Regions from separate parts of the Neobacillus sedimentimangrovi genome, predicted to be linked through region 2. Evidence: riboswitches for the same ligand, from Rfam matches in the RefSeq annotation. Region 2 holds a riboswitch; each other region holds the start of a gene.

Region 1 (4,274 bases), on a different contig from region 2:
GATCAATTATTTTTGTTTGTTGATTATCAGCAAACATGCTTCCTGTATGCAAATCACCGTGAAGGAGAACTTCTGCGTCAGTTAAAAAGATTTTTTTCAACACGTTAACATGAAACTTTAACTCCTCATCCTTCCATAGTTCTTCTACTGCAGGCCGCAAACCTTCCTCAAATTCATTTGTTTCCGCATCAAAGTAAGGATCCGTAAAAATTAGGTCTTCGGTAATTTTACAAAGCTCGGGATTAATAAATTTTTGAACTTGTTCCTTTTTAGCCCCAGAACCAAGACCGTAATCGGATGTAAAAAATAAAGTTTTGGCTAAATATTCACCAAGGTGTAAAGAGATAAGCGGAAAAGTCTCACCTTGGATAAATCCTTTACGGGCAATTGATAAGTGAGAAAGGTCTTCCATTACAGTAATGGCTAATTGATCATCTGTGTAATATACCTTTGGAACATAATCCGGAGCAATTTGTCCAAAAGTTTTTAAGGCATCAGCTTCAATTTTTGCCCGATGAAGGGTTAGTGGCCAACTTTCACCTACAACCTTTGCGTATGGCAGGGCTTGTTTAATGATGATACTTTGGTTATGTTTTTGATCGACAATATGAAAAACTAGATTGAGGTTTCCGTCACCAATTTCCTTGCAGGTTAAATCAGCATCTTCAGGAAATAGCTTTAAATCTAAAGCCTTTTTAATTGCAGTTTTTTCGTTTAATGGTTGATAGATTAATGGATTTAAAACGGTCATCAATATTACCTCCTTAGTTTGAGGAAAATTCCATGCGAACTCAATTACAAACCAAATAAAAAGCCTCTTTCTGATTGAAAGAGGCTGCGAAGACGATATTTGTCTGTCGTACCTCTTATCTTTCAGAAAGATTAACTTTCTGTTGGAATTAGCACCGTGCCTTACAGGATATCCTGGCGCGGAAGAAAAGCGCCCCATTTCACAATGGTATTACGGTCGGTTGCTGGGCTTCAATGGGCCAAATCCCTCAGCCAGCTCTTGATAAGAGTAGTTATTTTATAAAATTTTATCGATTCTTAAAAAATATATCAGTTCAATTGTGTAGATGTCAATCATTTTCGAAAATTATTTATTTTCCCTTTACAATTCCTAATAAAAGTTTTAATATTGTTAGCTAGTATTCTAGTGAAAATTGAATCAAGGTAAAGTAGGTGAGAGAAATTGAAACAGTTTCCACGATCAGATTTATTAAATCGCCTTCCGAAACAATTTTTTGCATCCCTTGTTAAAAAAGCAGGTCAATATATAGAAAAAGGCTTTGATGTAATTAATCTGGGACAGGGAAATCCTGATCAACCAACACCAGACCATATTGTTTCCAAACTTCAGGAGGCAGCAACTAATCCCATAAATCATAAATATTCCCCATTTCAAGGGTTTGGATATTTAAAGCAAGCTGTTGCCGATTTTTATCAAAGGGAATATGGAGTTAAGATTCATCCTGAAAAAGAAGTTGCCATATTATTCGGAGGTAAGGCTGGATTAGTTGAACTTCCCCAATGTTTATTAAATCCTGGAGATAATGTACTAGTTCCAGATCCCGGTTATCCTGATTATTGGTCAGGAGTGGCCATGGCAAAAGCAGAAATGGTTACCATGCCGTTAAAAGAAGAAAATCAATTTTTGCCAAAATACGATGAAATTGCTGATGATGTATTGGAAAAGGCAAAACTAATGTTCCTCAATTATCCAAATAATCCAACAGGGGTAATTGCTACACCCGATTTTTTCGCGGAAACCGTTGAACTGGCAGAAAAATATGATATATGCATTGTCCATGACTTTGCCTATGGAGCAATTGGATTTGATGGTGTAAAACCGACAAGCTTCCTCCAAACAAAAGGGGCAAAAGAAGTGGGCATTGAAATTTACACCTTATCTAAAACATATAATATGGCTGGATGGCGTGTTGCTTTTGCAGTAGGTAATGAAAGTGTTATTTCTTCACTGGAACTGTTACAGGACCACCTTTATGTCAGTTTGTTTGGTGCTGTTCAAGAGGCAGCAGCAATGGCGCTGACAGGACCTCAAGATTGTGTGAGGGAATTGAATCAAATGTATGAACGGAGGAGGAATGTCCTCATTGAAGGCCTCCGGTCCATTGGTTGGAATGTTACCGCTCCTAAAGGTTCATTTTTTGCTTGGTTAAAAGTACCGCAGGGCTTTACTTCCGAGGAGTTTGCAAATTTTCTTTTGGAAAAAGCCCATATCATAGTAGCGCCCGGAATTGGATTTGGTACTTATGGAGAAGGCTATGTCCGAGTTGGCTTATTATCTTCTGAAGAACGCTTGAAAGAGGCTGTCAGAAGAATAAGCAGTTTAGAAATTTTTAAAAAATAGGTTGACAATATTTTGTTTTCTTGGGATAATCCAAAATAAGTTAATTCACTTGAAAACAATAAATACGGAAAAATAATCATTTTCTTATCAAGAGCAGGCGGAGGGACTAGCCCAATGAAGCCCGGCAACCGACCTTACCCATTGTAAGGCACGGTGCTAATTCTTGCAGCGGGAAGCTGAAAGATGAGAAGATGTTAGTAATGTCTGCTAACCTCTTCTTTTCGAAGAGGTTTTTTTATTGCAGAAAATGAAAAGGAAGTGTCATAATGTCTGAATTAATTGCTACTTATCTACTACATGATGAAAAAAATCCAGACAAGAAAGCGGAAGATATTGCCTTAGGACTGACAGTCGGTTCTTGGACGAAACTTCCTGAACTTGAACAAAACCAATTGCGTAAGCACAAAGGTCGAGTGGTATCGATTGAGGGTTTACCTTCGGAACAGGATAATCAAACATTAATCCGAATTGCCTACCCGACAATCAATTTTTCTAGTGACCTACCTGCAATCTTAACAACGGTTTTTGGGAAACTTTCCCTAGATGGAAAAATAAAATTAATAGATTTACAATTCGATGATCTTTTAAAAAGTCAATTTCCAGGTCCAAGGTTTGGAATTGAAGGGATTCGTAAGAAATTAAATGTGTTTGATAGACCATTGGTAATGAGTATTTTTAAAGGTGTGCTTGGTAAGGATATTCATTTTTTGACTGAACAGCTAAAAGAGCAGGCCCTAGGTGGGATTGATCTGGTAAAGGACGATGAAATTTTGTTTGAAAATGAATTGACACCTTTTGAAAAACGTATCTTTAATGGGAAAAGGGCCCTTCAGGAAGTCTATGAAGAAACGGGACATCGTACTCTTTATGCCGTTAATTTGACTGGAAGAACGTATCAACTTAGAGATAAAGCGAGAAAAGCAGCTGAAATTGGTGCGGATGTGCTCCTTTTCAATGTTTTCACTTATGGTCTCGATGTCCTTCAAGAGTTGAGAGAAGATGAGGAAATTGCTTTGCCAATTATGGCACACCCGTCTTTTAGCGGAGCGTTCACTTCTTCTCCTATTTATGGTATCTCCCATTCTCTTTTATTAGGTAAACTTTTACGCTATGCAGGAGCAGATTTTTCATTGTTCCCATCGCCTTATGGAACAGTGGCACTGGAAAAAGACTCTGCCATTGCTATTGCCAGTGAATTAACAAAGCAAGATACACTTAAAACGTCATTTCCTGTTCCATCGGCAGGTATACATCCAGGATTAGTTCCACTATTAATCAAGGATTTTGGAATTGATTCTGTTATTAATGCAGGCGGAGGAGTTCATGGCCATCCGGATGGGGCTCGAGGAGGAGGTCTGGCATTTAGGCAGGCTATTGATACCATACTTCAGGGAAAACTGCTTGCTGAAGGGGCCGAATACTATCCGGAATTAAAAAAAGCTTTGCAACTATGGGGAAATGTTGAGGTGGCTATATCATGACAAAGCCAGTGATTTATTGTGATTTTGATGGAACGATTACCGAAAGTGATAATATAATTGCGATAATGAAAAAATTTGCTCCGCCTGAGTGGGTCGAAATAAAAGACCAAATACTCTCGCAGCAAATTTCCATATGTGAAGGTGTTGGTAAGCTTTTTTCACTCCTACCAAGTAGTATGAAGGAGGAGATCACGACTTTCGCCATTGAAAATGCAAAGATTCGTCCAGGTTTTAAAGAATTAGTTCAATTTGCCCGTGAGGAAAACATCCCGTTTTACATCGTCAGCGGTGGTATTGACTTTTTCGTTAATCCCATTTTGAAGGACTATGGTCCTTTTTCCGGAGTATTTTGTAATGAAGCTGATTTTTCCGGAGATCGAATCAACATCCTTTGGCCGTACACATGTGATAAGTATTGTGAT
Region 2 (4,274 bases):
TATATAAAAACTGCCCAGGAATTTGGGGCTGAATTTGTCCTTTTTCCTGAATTCTTTACAACACAGCTTTTGTCCATCGGAGACGAAAAAGGGAACAGTTTAACGATTAACGACTTACCAAGCTTTACTGAAAGTTACCGTGAACTGTTCACGAAATTCGCTAAAGAAACCAATATGCATATTATTGCCGGAACTCATGTTTTAGAAAAAAACGGCAAGTTATATAACACAGCACATTTATTTTATCCAGATGGCAGAATTGGCGAGCAGGCCAAACTTCATATTACTCCAACCGAAGTTAACGAATGGAATATGGCCAAAGGAGATTCGTTTCAAATTTTTGAAACGGAAAAAGGAAAAATAGCCATTCTAACTTGCTATGATATTGAATTTCCAGAAATCGTCCGTATGGCCAAGGCAAAAGGAGCAGACGTTATTTTCTGTCCATCTTGTACCGATGATCGCCACGGGTTCCACCGAGTCCGGTACACCTGCCATGCTCGGGCAATTGAAAATCAGGTATATGTGGTTCTAACAGGAACAGTCGGCTCATTGCCAACCGTTGATTTTATGCGAGCTAATTTTGCGCAGGCTGCTGTTATCACACCGAATGATATTCCATTCCCTCCGCAGGGCATACAGGTACAAGGGGAAATCAATAATGACATGATCGTAACCGCAGACCTTGACCTTCAATTATTATATGAAGTTCGCGAGCGTGGTTCTGTCACGACATGGCGCGACCGTAGAACCGATCTGTACACTGATTGGAAATAAAAAAAGAAGAACTATAAATAGTTTTATGGAGGGGTTGGTAAAGTGTATCACAGTGAATTGTATGTTTTTGACCAAGATCGTCCGATTCCAGTTTGTATTCGCAATTATACGAAAGACGACTTTGATCAGCTTATTGAAATCCAGTCCGAATGTTTTCCACCTCCTTTTCCATCGGAATTGTGGTGGAACAAAGAGCAATTAACCAATCATGTTACTCTTTTTCCAGAAGGAGCTTTATGTGTTGAGATCAATGGGGAATTAGCTGGGTCACTTACCGGACTTTGCGTAGACTTTGATCCAAATGATGCTGCCCATACGTGGGGAGAGATCACTGACCACGGTTATATTCGCAATCATGACCCTAACGGTAATACTTTATATATTGTCGACATTAGTGTTCGTCCCAAGTATCGCAAACTTGGGCTAGGAAAATTAATGATGCAGGCTATGTACCATGTCGTAATTGAAAAAGGGTATGATCGATTGCTCGGAGGAGGGCGTATGCCAGGCTACCATAAAGTGGCTGATCAAATGTCACCAGAAGCCTATTTGCAAGCCATTATTAGCGGGCAGTTAAAGGATCCTGTTATCACGTTTCTACTCCGATGCGGGAGAGTTCCTCTTGGGATTGCCAAAGATTATCTCGAGGATGAAGAATCTTGTAATTATGCGGTTCTTATGGAATGGAAAAACCCTTTTAAAAATAGACAGTGATATACTTTACAGATCATTTTTACTCCACGTTCTTCGTTTTTTGAGGACTGGAGAATTTTCTAAGTGATTTAGCCTGCGGTTTATCCCTGACCAGAATTTGCGCAGGAGTTTAAATGCTTTTCACCCTAGTGTACTTGTACTAATTTATCAATTCTTACAAGTTTTATTGATTATTCTGAAAAGAGAAATATTGACATCCTTAGTATAGTTGACTATTATTGTTATTAATATGTTGGAAAATAATGAATAGTGAAATATAACTCTTATCCAGAGTGGCGGAGGGACTAGGCCCAATGAAGCCCGGCAACCTTCAAGGTATTCCTTGAAAAGGTGCTAATTCCTGCAGGTTTATTACCTGAAAGATAAGAGGAGGAAACAAAAGCCCTCTTCTTATGAAGAGGGTTTTTCATTTTAGTAAAGGGGTGGAAGAGAAAATGTCTGTAATTAAAGTGGCAATACTCGGATTTGGTACGGTTGGTGAAGGAGTTTATCGGACCATTCAATCTCATTCTGATGAGCTGTCAGCTGTTTTAGGAAAAAAGGTCGAAGTAGCGGCTATTCTAATTAAAAACAAAGATCGAAAAAGAAATATTCATGATGAAGTTTTTGTTACTACCAATTTTGAAGAAATCCTTCAACTGCCTCAACTGGATGTGGTTGTTGAAGCAATTGTCGATAAGGAACCTGCTTTTACATATTTGAAAAATGTCATTCAGCGGGGCTGCCACGTGATTACAGCTAATAAGGAAATGTTCGCCCATCATGGAAAAGAGCTACTTGAGCTGGCGGAAAAGAATAGTGTATCTGTTGGATTCGAGGCAACGGTAGCCGGAGGAATACCAGTCATTCAAACGTTGAGACAGTTATTAAAAATTAACCGTGTCCAGCAGATTGAAGGGATTTTAAATGGTACATCAAATTTTATTCTTACAGAAATGAGAGAGAAAAAACAGTCGTTTGAAGAAAGTTTGTTGCAGGCGCAGGAAAATGGTTATGCAGAAGCGAATCCTACGAATGATGTTGAAGGCTTTGATGCATTTTATAAAACAATGATTCTAAGCCAAATCGCCTTTGGAGTGGAACCTGAGTGGGATGAAGTTGAGCGAGAAGGAATCACTTCCATAACAAGTGAATTGATGGAAACTGCCGGAAAAATTGGATTGAAGTTTAAACATATTGCCAGCCTAATCAATGAGGGAAATCAAGTTAAAGCATCGGTTAAACCTGTTCTAGTAGGAAGTGAGCACCCTTTTTATCATGTGGAAGGGATAGAAAATGCAGTAGCCGTGCATTCCGATCTGGTAGGACGGATTACACTTCAAGGTCCAGGTGCTGGGATGTTCCCAACCGCAAGTGCAGTAATCGAAGATCTTGTTTATGTTTGTCAATCGTCATCCTCCAAGAAGCTAACTGTGAAAACTTCTTCTGTACTTCCAAAACAGCATAAAAAAATAAAATATTGGCTTGTACAAGGATTAATACCATATAATTGCCCTCCATTCATTAGCCTTGAAGAAGAAATTGGGGAAGGGATTTTTGTCGTTAAAGCGTCTAAGGATGATCTAAATCACCTTGAAAAGCAACAAACCGCTATTCGTTATTTTTCCATCGAAGGAGAGTTTCAATCCAAAATCGTTTCCAAGGAATCTGTGACAGTTAATTAAAATAAGAAGCAGGTAAAAACCTGCTTCATTTACTCTTTTCACCATTATTTTTTTCTGCGTGCATTGACACGTTGGTTGGCGGCATTGGCCCGGGAAAGTGCCTCAAGGTCAGCTCCATCTGCCATTTCTTTAGAGAATTCTACATCATTTCCGTCAGATTTCATGTTTTTAGGAACTTGTGGGAGTGAAGCTTTATTACGATCACGAGTTTTTTGTCCTCTTGAGCGGCCCATTAAAATACCCCTTTCAAATGTGACTAGTGGAGCTTAATATGCTCCCTTTACTAGCTTTTACAATTTGGATGGGGTCGATTAATGGAAAAAATTAATCAGTTTGGGTATTACCTTTTATTTTTTAAATACCCGCCTGCTCTGTCAGCCATTTTAAATTCATGGCCGTATGTAACTTCTTGCATACTTGTTAAATGGCTTCTTTCACGATCTCTATTTCTTTTCTTTTTTTCCGACAATTTGATCATCCTTTCCATTATTTTAATAAGTAAAATGGTACATAATGTACCCATCTCCATTTTTACCTTTTAAAAATGGAATGATACCGTATTTTAGGAAATATATTTAATAAGTTAAGGGTCAATGGAATACCAATATCTTTTTCCTTCATAACAAATGTACTCAATGGTAAAGTAGAGGTGAGGTGAAGGGATATGGGAATCATTACAAAAATCACCACACAGCAGAAAAATAAAGACCGGTTCAATATTTATATGGATTCCGGTCAAGGAGAAGAATTTGCATTTAGTGTAGATAGTGATGTTTTAATAAAATTTCATCTAAAAAAAGGAATGGAAATTGATGAGTTTTCATTAATGGAAATTCAGTATCAAGATGATATCCGTAAGGCATACAATTTAGCTGTCCATTACTTGGCGAGGAGAATGAGATCGGAAAAAGAAGTGCGGGATTACCTTATTTCAAAAGAGGTGGATGAGCCGGTAATAAATGAAGTATTACTGAAACTTTCTGAACAAAAATATTTAAACGACTGTGAATTTGCTGCTGCCTATGTTCGGACACAGGTTAACACGACTGATAAAGGTCCAGAGGTAATCAAGATGGAATTAAAGGAAAAAGGAATCTCTGAAGCCTTGATTAATCAGGC
Region 3 (4,274 bases), on a different contig from region 2:
TTTGTTTGTATATCAAATAAACTAAGTTTATAGTTAAAACAGTACTCTCTTCTGAATATAAATTACCGGTATTAGATTAATATAAGTAACTTATTTAAGCATAATCACAATCATTTCTTTTTATAAATCACTATCTTGTTAACAGTTTGTATATCGAATAAACAAAGTTTATACTATCTTAGAGCTTTTATAAAAAAGAATAAAATGTTAGTGTATAGAAAAGGACATTATCGTAGACGGGAATTTGCATCAAGAAAAAAATAGTTATAATGATGAAATAGGCCATATGACTATCGAAAAAACGGAAAAACCTAATTTTCTACTGTTTTAGAAGTATCAGCTTATACCGTTGTAACATTTTTATAAAGGAGAACAAGATTTATCATCAAGTGAGTCTCAAGCAAGTTTAATCTATTATAGTATTGAGCATTTTTTGTTAAAATAACTTCGATTACTTTCTAAGGAGAATGAACCATGAATAAAAAATACATTGGCTACATTGGAACGTATACAAAGGGTGACAGCAAAGGAATCTATTCTTTTACCTTGAATACGAAAGAAGGAAAAATTGAAAATATCGAGGTGGCTGCAGAGCTCTTTAACCCTACCTATTTAGCCATTAGTAAAGACAATCGCTATCTTTACTCTGTAGTAAAAGATGGTGAAGAAGGTGGATTAAAGGCTTTTTCCATTGGTGAAAATGGAAAATTAACTGCTATCAATAGCCAAGTAAGTGCCGGAGCTCCTCCCTGTCATGTAAGTATTGACAGCCAAAACAAATATGTATTCAGCGGTAATTACCATAGGGGAACAGTGGAATCCCATCTCCTTCATCAAGATGGCTCTCTTCTGCCTGCTGCTTCCATCATTCAACATGAAGGCAGTGGTCCAGATCCAAGACAGGAAAAGGCCCATACCCATTATGCTGGATTAACACCTGATGAAAAATATGTAGTGGTGGTGGAGCTGGGTATTGATGCTCTTATTACATACAAAATAAACGAAGACGGAACATTGACGAAGGTCAAACTACATCCATTAAAAGCCGGCAGTGGACCGCGACACTTGACCTTCCACCCAAATGGTAAGTTTGCTTACATCATGACAGAATTCAGTTCCGAAGTTATTGTCTTAACCTATAATCCAGAAAACGGCCATTTTACCGAAAAGCAATATATTTCCACTCTTCCTGCTGATTTCAAAGAAAATAACCAGGGCAGTGCGATTCATATTTCTTCCGATGGTCGTTTTGTCTATGCAGGAAATCGCGGACATAATAGTATTGCGGTATTTAGTGTTAATGGAACTACTGGAGAGCTGACCTTTGTCGAGCATACTTCTACAGAGGGAGACTGGCCTCGAGATTTTTCATTGGATCCTTCTGAAAAATTTATCGTTGCTTCTAACCAAGAATCAAGCAATCTCGTTTTATTCGCCAGAGATGAATTTTCTGGACGACTTTCATTGATTCAATCTGATATCACCGTTCCTCATCCAGTTTGTGTGAAGTTTTTACATGTTTAAAAAGCAGGGTTAACCCTGCTTTTTTTCATTTGTAGAAATTTGTTCCAAACTTTTCAGATAAAAATGAATTGACTAAGCAGGAAAAGTATAGTAAATTTTATAAAAAGTTTAAATATTGATAGTTCTTATCAAGAGAGGTTGAGGGAAAGGCCCGATGACACCTCAGCAACCTTCAATGGATGATCCATTGAAAAGGTGCTAATTCCTGCAAATTAATGTTAATTTGCGAGATAAGAAGAATGACCTTATGGTTTCGTACGAACAAAAGTCTTCTTCTTATAGAAGGCTTTTTTCTTTTTTATCAACAAGCTTTATCCCCATACCGCGTTAAAGCTGAAAAATATCCAATCTATTTTTTCAAGACAAGGAGTGTGTGTAATGTACAAAATTGATACAAAACTGGCACAAATCGGAAACAGAAGTGAAACAGCAACAGGAACGGTGAATCCTCCTGTATATTTTTCAACCGCCTATCGACATGAAGGTATCGGACAATCAACAGGATTTGACTATATTCGGACAGGGAATCCAACACGCCAGCTCCTTGAAAAGACCATTGCTGATTTGGAAGGCGGCGATCAAGGGTTTGCGTGTAGCTCTGGCATGGCAGCGATTTTTACCATCCTTTCTCTATTCCAATCCAGGGATGAATGGTTGGTCAGTGAAGATTTATACGGAGGTACTTACCGGCTTTTAGAAAAAGGCTATAAAAAATGGGGATTACGATGTCAATATGTCAATACAGGTTGTCCGGAGGAAATTGAAAGAAAGATTACCCCTCAAACCAAGGCCATCTTTCTCGAGACTCCTACCAACCCCCTCATGCAGGAAGCCGATATTGCTGCTATTGCCGACATCGCGAAGAAACATGGTATTTTGCTGATTGTCGACAATACGTTCTATACCCCACTTTTACAGCAGCCTATTAAGCTTGGCGCCGATATCGTCATTCATAGTGCGACAAAATATTTGGGCGGTCATAACGATGTCCTTGCCGGCCTTATCATCGCAAAAGGAAAAGAATTATGTGAACAATTAGCCCTTTATCATAATGGGGCCGGAGGTGTATTAAGCCCGTTTGATTCATGGTTATTAATGCGTGGAATGAAAACTTTAGCACTACGAATGGAACGACATGAAAAAAATGCAAAGGCAATCGTGGAATATTTGTCTCAACATGATGCCGTTACAGATGTTCTTTACCCTGGCCGTGGTGGTATGGTTTCCTTCCGAATAAAAGACGAAACTTGGGTTAATCCATTTTTGAAAAATTTAAAGCTGATTTCGTTTGCCGAAAGTCTTGGCGGTACGGAAAGTTTTATCACGTATCCAGCCACACAGACCCATGCAGATATTCCTGAAGAAATTCGAATTGAAAAAGGTGTTTGTAATCGCCTGCTTCGTTTTTCTGTAGGAATTGAGAATGTAGAGGATTTAATTCACGACCTAAAGCAAGCCTTTGCCAAAATTAACAAAGGAGTGATTGTTTAATGGAATTGGAAGAGTATTGTTTTGAAACAAAGCTTCTTCATAACCGACATAAAGTGGACTCTGTGACAGGAGCTGTCAGTGTACCGATTCAGCACGCCTCCACCTTTCATCAATTTGATATCGACCAATTTGGTAAATATGATTATGCCCGAAGTTTAAATCCAACCCGCGAAGCGCTAGAAGAGGTTATTGCGGAATTGGAGTGCGGGGTGAAAGGCTTTGCATTTTCTTCCGGTATGGCAGCCATTTCAACGGCTTTCCTATTACTGTCTGCCGGTGATCATGTCGTCATTACCGAAGATGTGTATGGCGGAACTTATCGAATGGTTACAGAAGTGCTTTCTAGATTAGGGATTGAGCATTCTTTTGTTGACATGACAGATTTAGATCATGTTAAACAAGCGATTAAGCCTAATACGAAAGCATTTTATGTTGAAACCCCGTCCAATCCTTTGTTAAAGGTGACAGATATAAAAGCTATCAGCCAAATGGCAAAGGAAATTGGTGCACTGACATTTGTCGATAATACCTTCCAAACCCCCGCCTTGCAAAAACCTTTGGAACTTGGGGCTGATGTGGTACTTCACAGTGCAACAAAGTTTTTATCCGGACACAGTGATGTAGTGGCAGGACTTGCTGTTGTCAAAGATAAAGGTTTAGCCAATCGGCTTGGATTTTTACAAAATTCCTTCGGCGCAGTTCTTGGTGTACAGGATGCATGGCTCGTTTTAAGAGGTTTAAAAACTCTTCATGTTCGACTTGAACACTCTCAGAAATCAGCGTTGCAAATTGCGAGTTTCCTAGAGAAACATCCGCTTGTTAAAAACGTGTTTTATCCCGGACTTCCTAATCATCCGCAGAGAGAATTGCTGGATGTACAAACTCAAGGAGCCGGTGCGGTCCTTTCTTTCGAACTTGTCGATGAAGAAGCTGTCCGCACCTTTGTCGAAAGTGTGAAGCTACCTGTATTTGCAGTTAGTCTAGGAGCAGTGGAGTCAATTTTATCCTACCCTGCAAAGATGTCACATGCGGCCATGCCGCAGGCGGAAAGGGAAAAACGTGGAATTAAAAACAGTCTTCTGCGCTTGTCTGTCGGGCTTGAAAATCCAGCTGATTTAATTAGAGATTTTTCCCAGGCACTCGAACAGGTGCAACAGAAAAAATTAGTGCTGCAGCAAGGAGAATGACCATGAGCTTTTTAGAAAAATTAAAAAATCAAATCTTAATCGCTGATGGAGCCATGGGAACACTGCTCTATT

What was found. A riboswitch is a leader RNA that binds a small molecule or an ion and turns the genes downstream of it on or off. The one in region 2 is predicted to bind S-adenosylmethionine.
Region 1: linked by a shared signal. The riboswitch ahead of mtnW (2,3-diketo-5-methylthiopentyl-1-phosphate enolase) and the one ahead of GZA11_RS08495 (homoserine dehydrogenase) in region 2 are both predicted to bind S-adenosylmethionine.
Region 3: linked by a shared signal. The riboswitch ahead of GZA11_RS09740 (methionine biosynthesis PLP-dependent protein) and the one ahead of GZA11_RS08495 (homoserine dehydrogenase) in region 2 are both predicted to bind S-adenosylmethionine.

What each region holds. Positions count from the first base shown of each region.
Region 1 is NZ_JAAFZF010000039.1:21,859-26,132, forward strand. It holds gene mtnK (S-methyl-5-thioribose kinase) at 1-751, opposite strand, end outside; SAM riboswitch class I at 864-1,019, opposite strand; gene GZA11_RS12385 (pyridoxal phosphate-dependent aminotransferase) at 1,193-2,371, shown strand; SAM riboswitch class I at 2,453-2,561, shown strand; gene mtnW (2,3-diketo-5-methylthiopentyl-1-phosphate enolase) at 2,638-3,852, shown strand; gene GZA11_RS12395 (2-hydroxy-3-keto-5-methylthiopentenyl-1-phosphate phosphatase) at 3,849-4,274, shown strand, end outside.
Region 2 is NZ_JAAFZF010000019.1:25,897-30,170, reverse strand. It holds gene GZA11_RS08505 (carbon-nitrogen hydrolase family protein) at 1-777, shown strand, start outside; gene GZA11_RS08500 (GNAT family N-acetyltransferase) at 820-1,491, shown strand; SAM riboswitch class I at 1,752-1,860, shown strand; gene GZA11_RS08495 (homoserine dehydrogenase) at 1,926-3,155, shown strand; gene GZA11_RS08490 (YfhD family protein) at 3,200-3,388, opposite strand; gene GZA11_RS08485 (YfhE family protein) at 3,496-3,624, opposite strand; gene recX (recombination regulator RecX) at 3,820-4,274, shown strand, end outside.
Region 3 is NZ_JAAFZF010000025.1:9,419-13,692, reverse strand. It holds gene GZA11_RS09745 (lactonase family protein) at 475-1,524, shown strand; SAM riboswitch class I at 1,647-1,761, shown strand; gene GZA11_RS09740 (methionine biosynthesis PLP-dependent protein) at 1,903-3,015, shown strand; gene metC (cystathionine beta-lyase) at 3,015-4,202, shown strand; gene GZA11_RS09730 (bifunctional homocysteine S-methyltransferase/methylenetetrahydrofolate reductase) at 4,205-4,274, shown strand, end outside.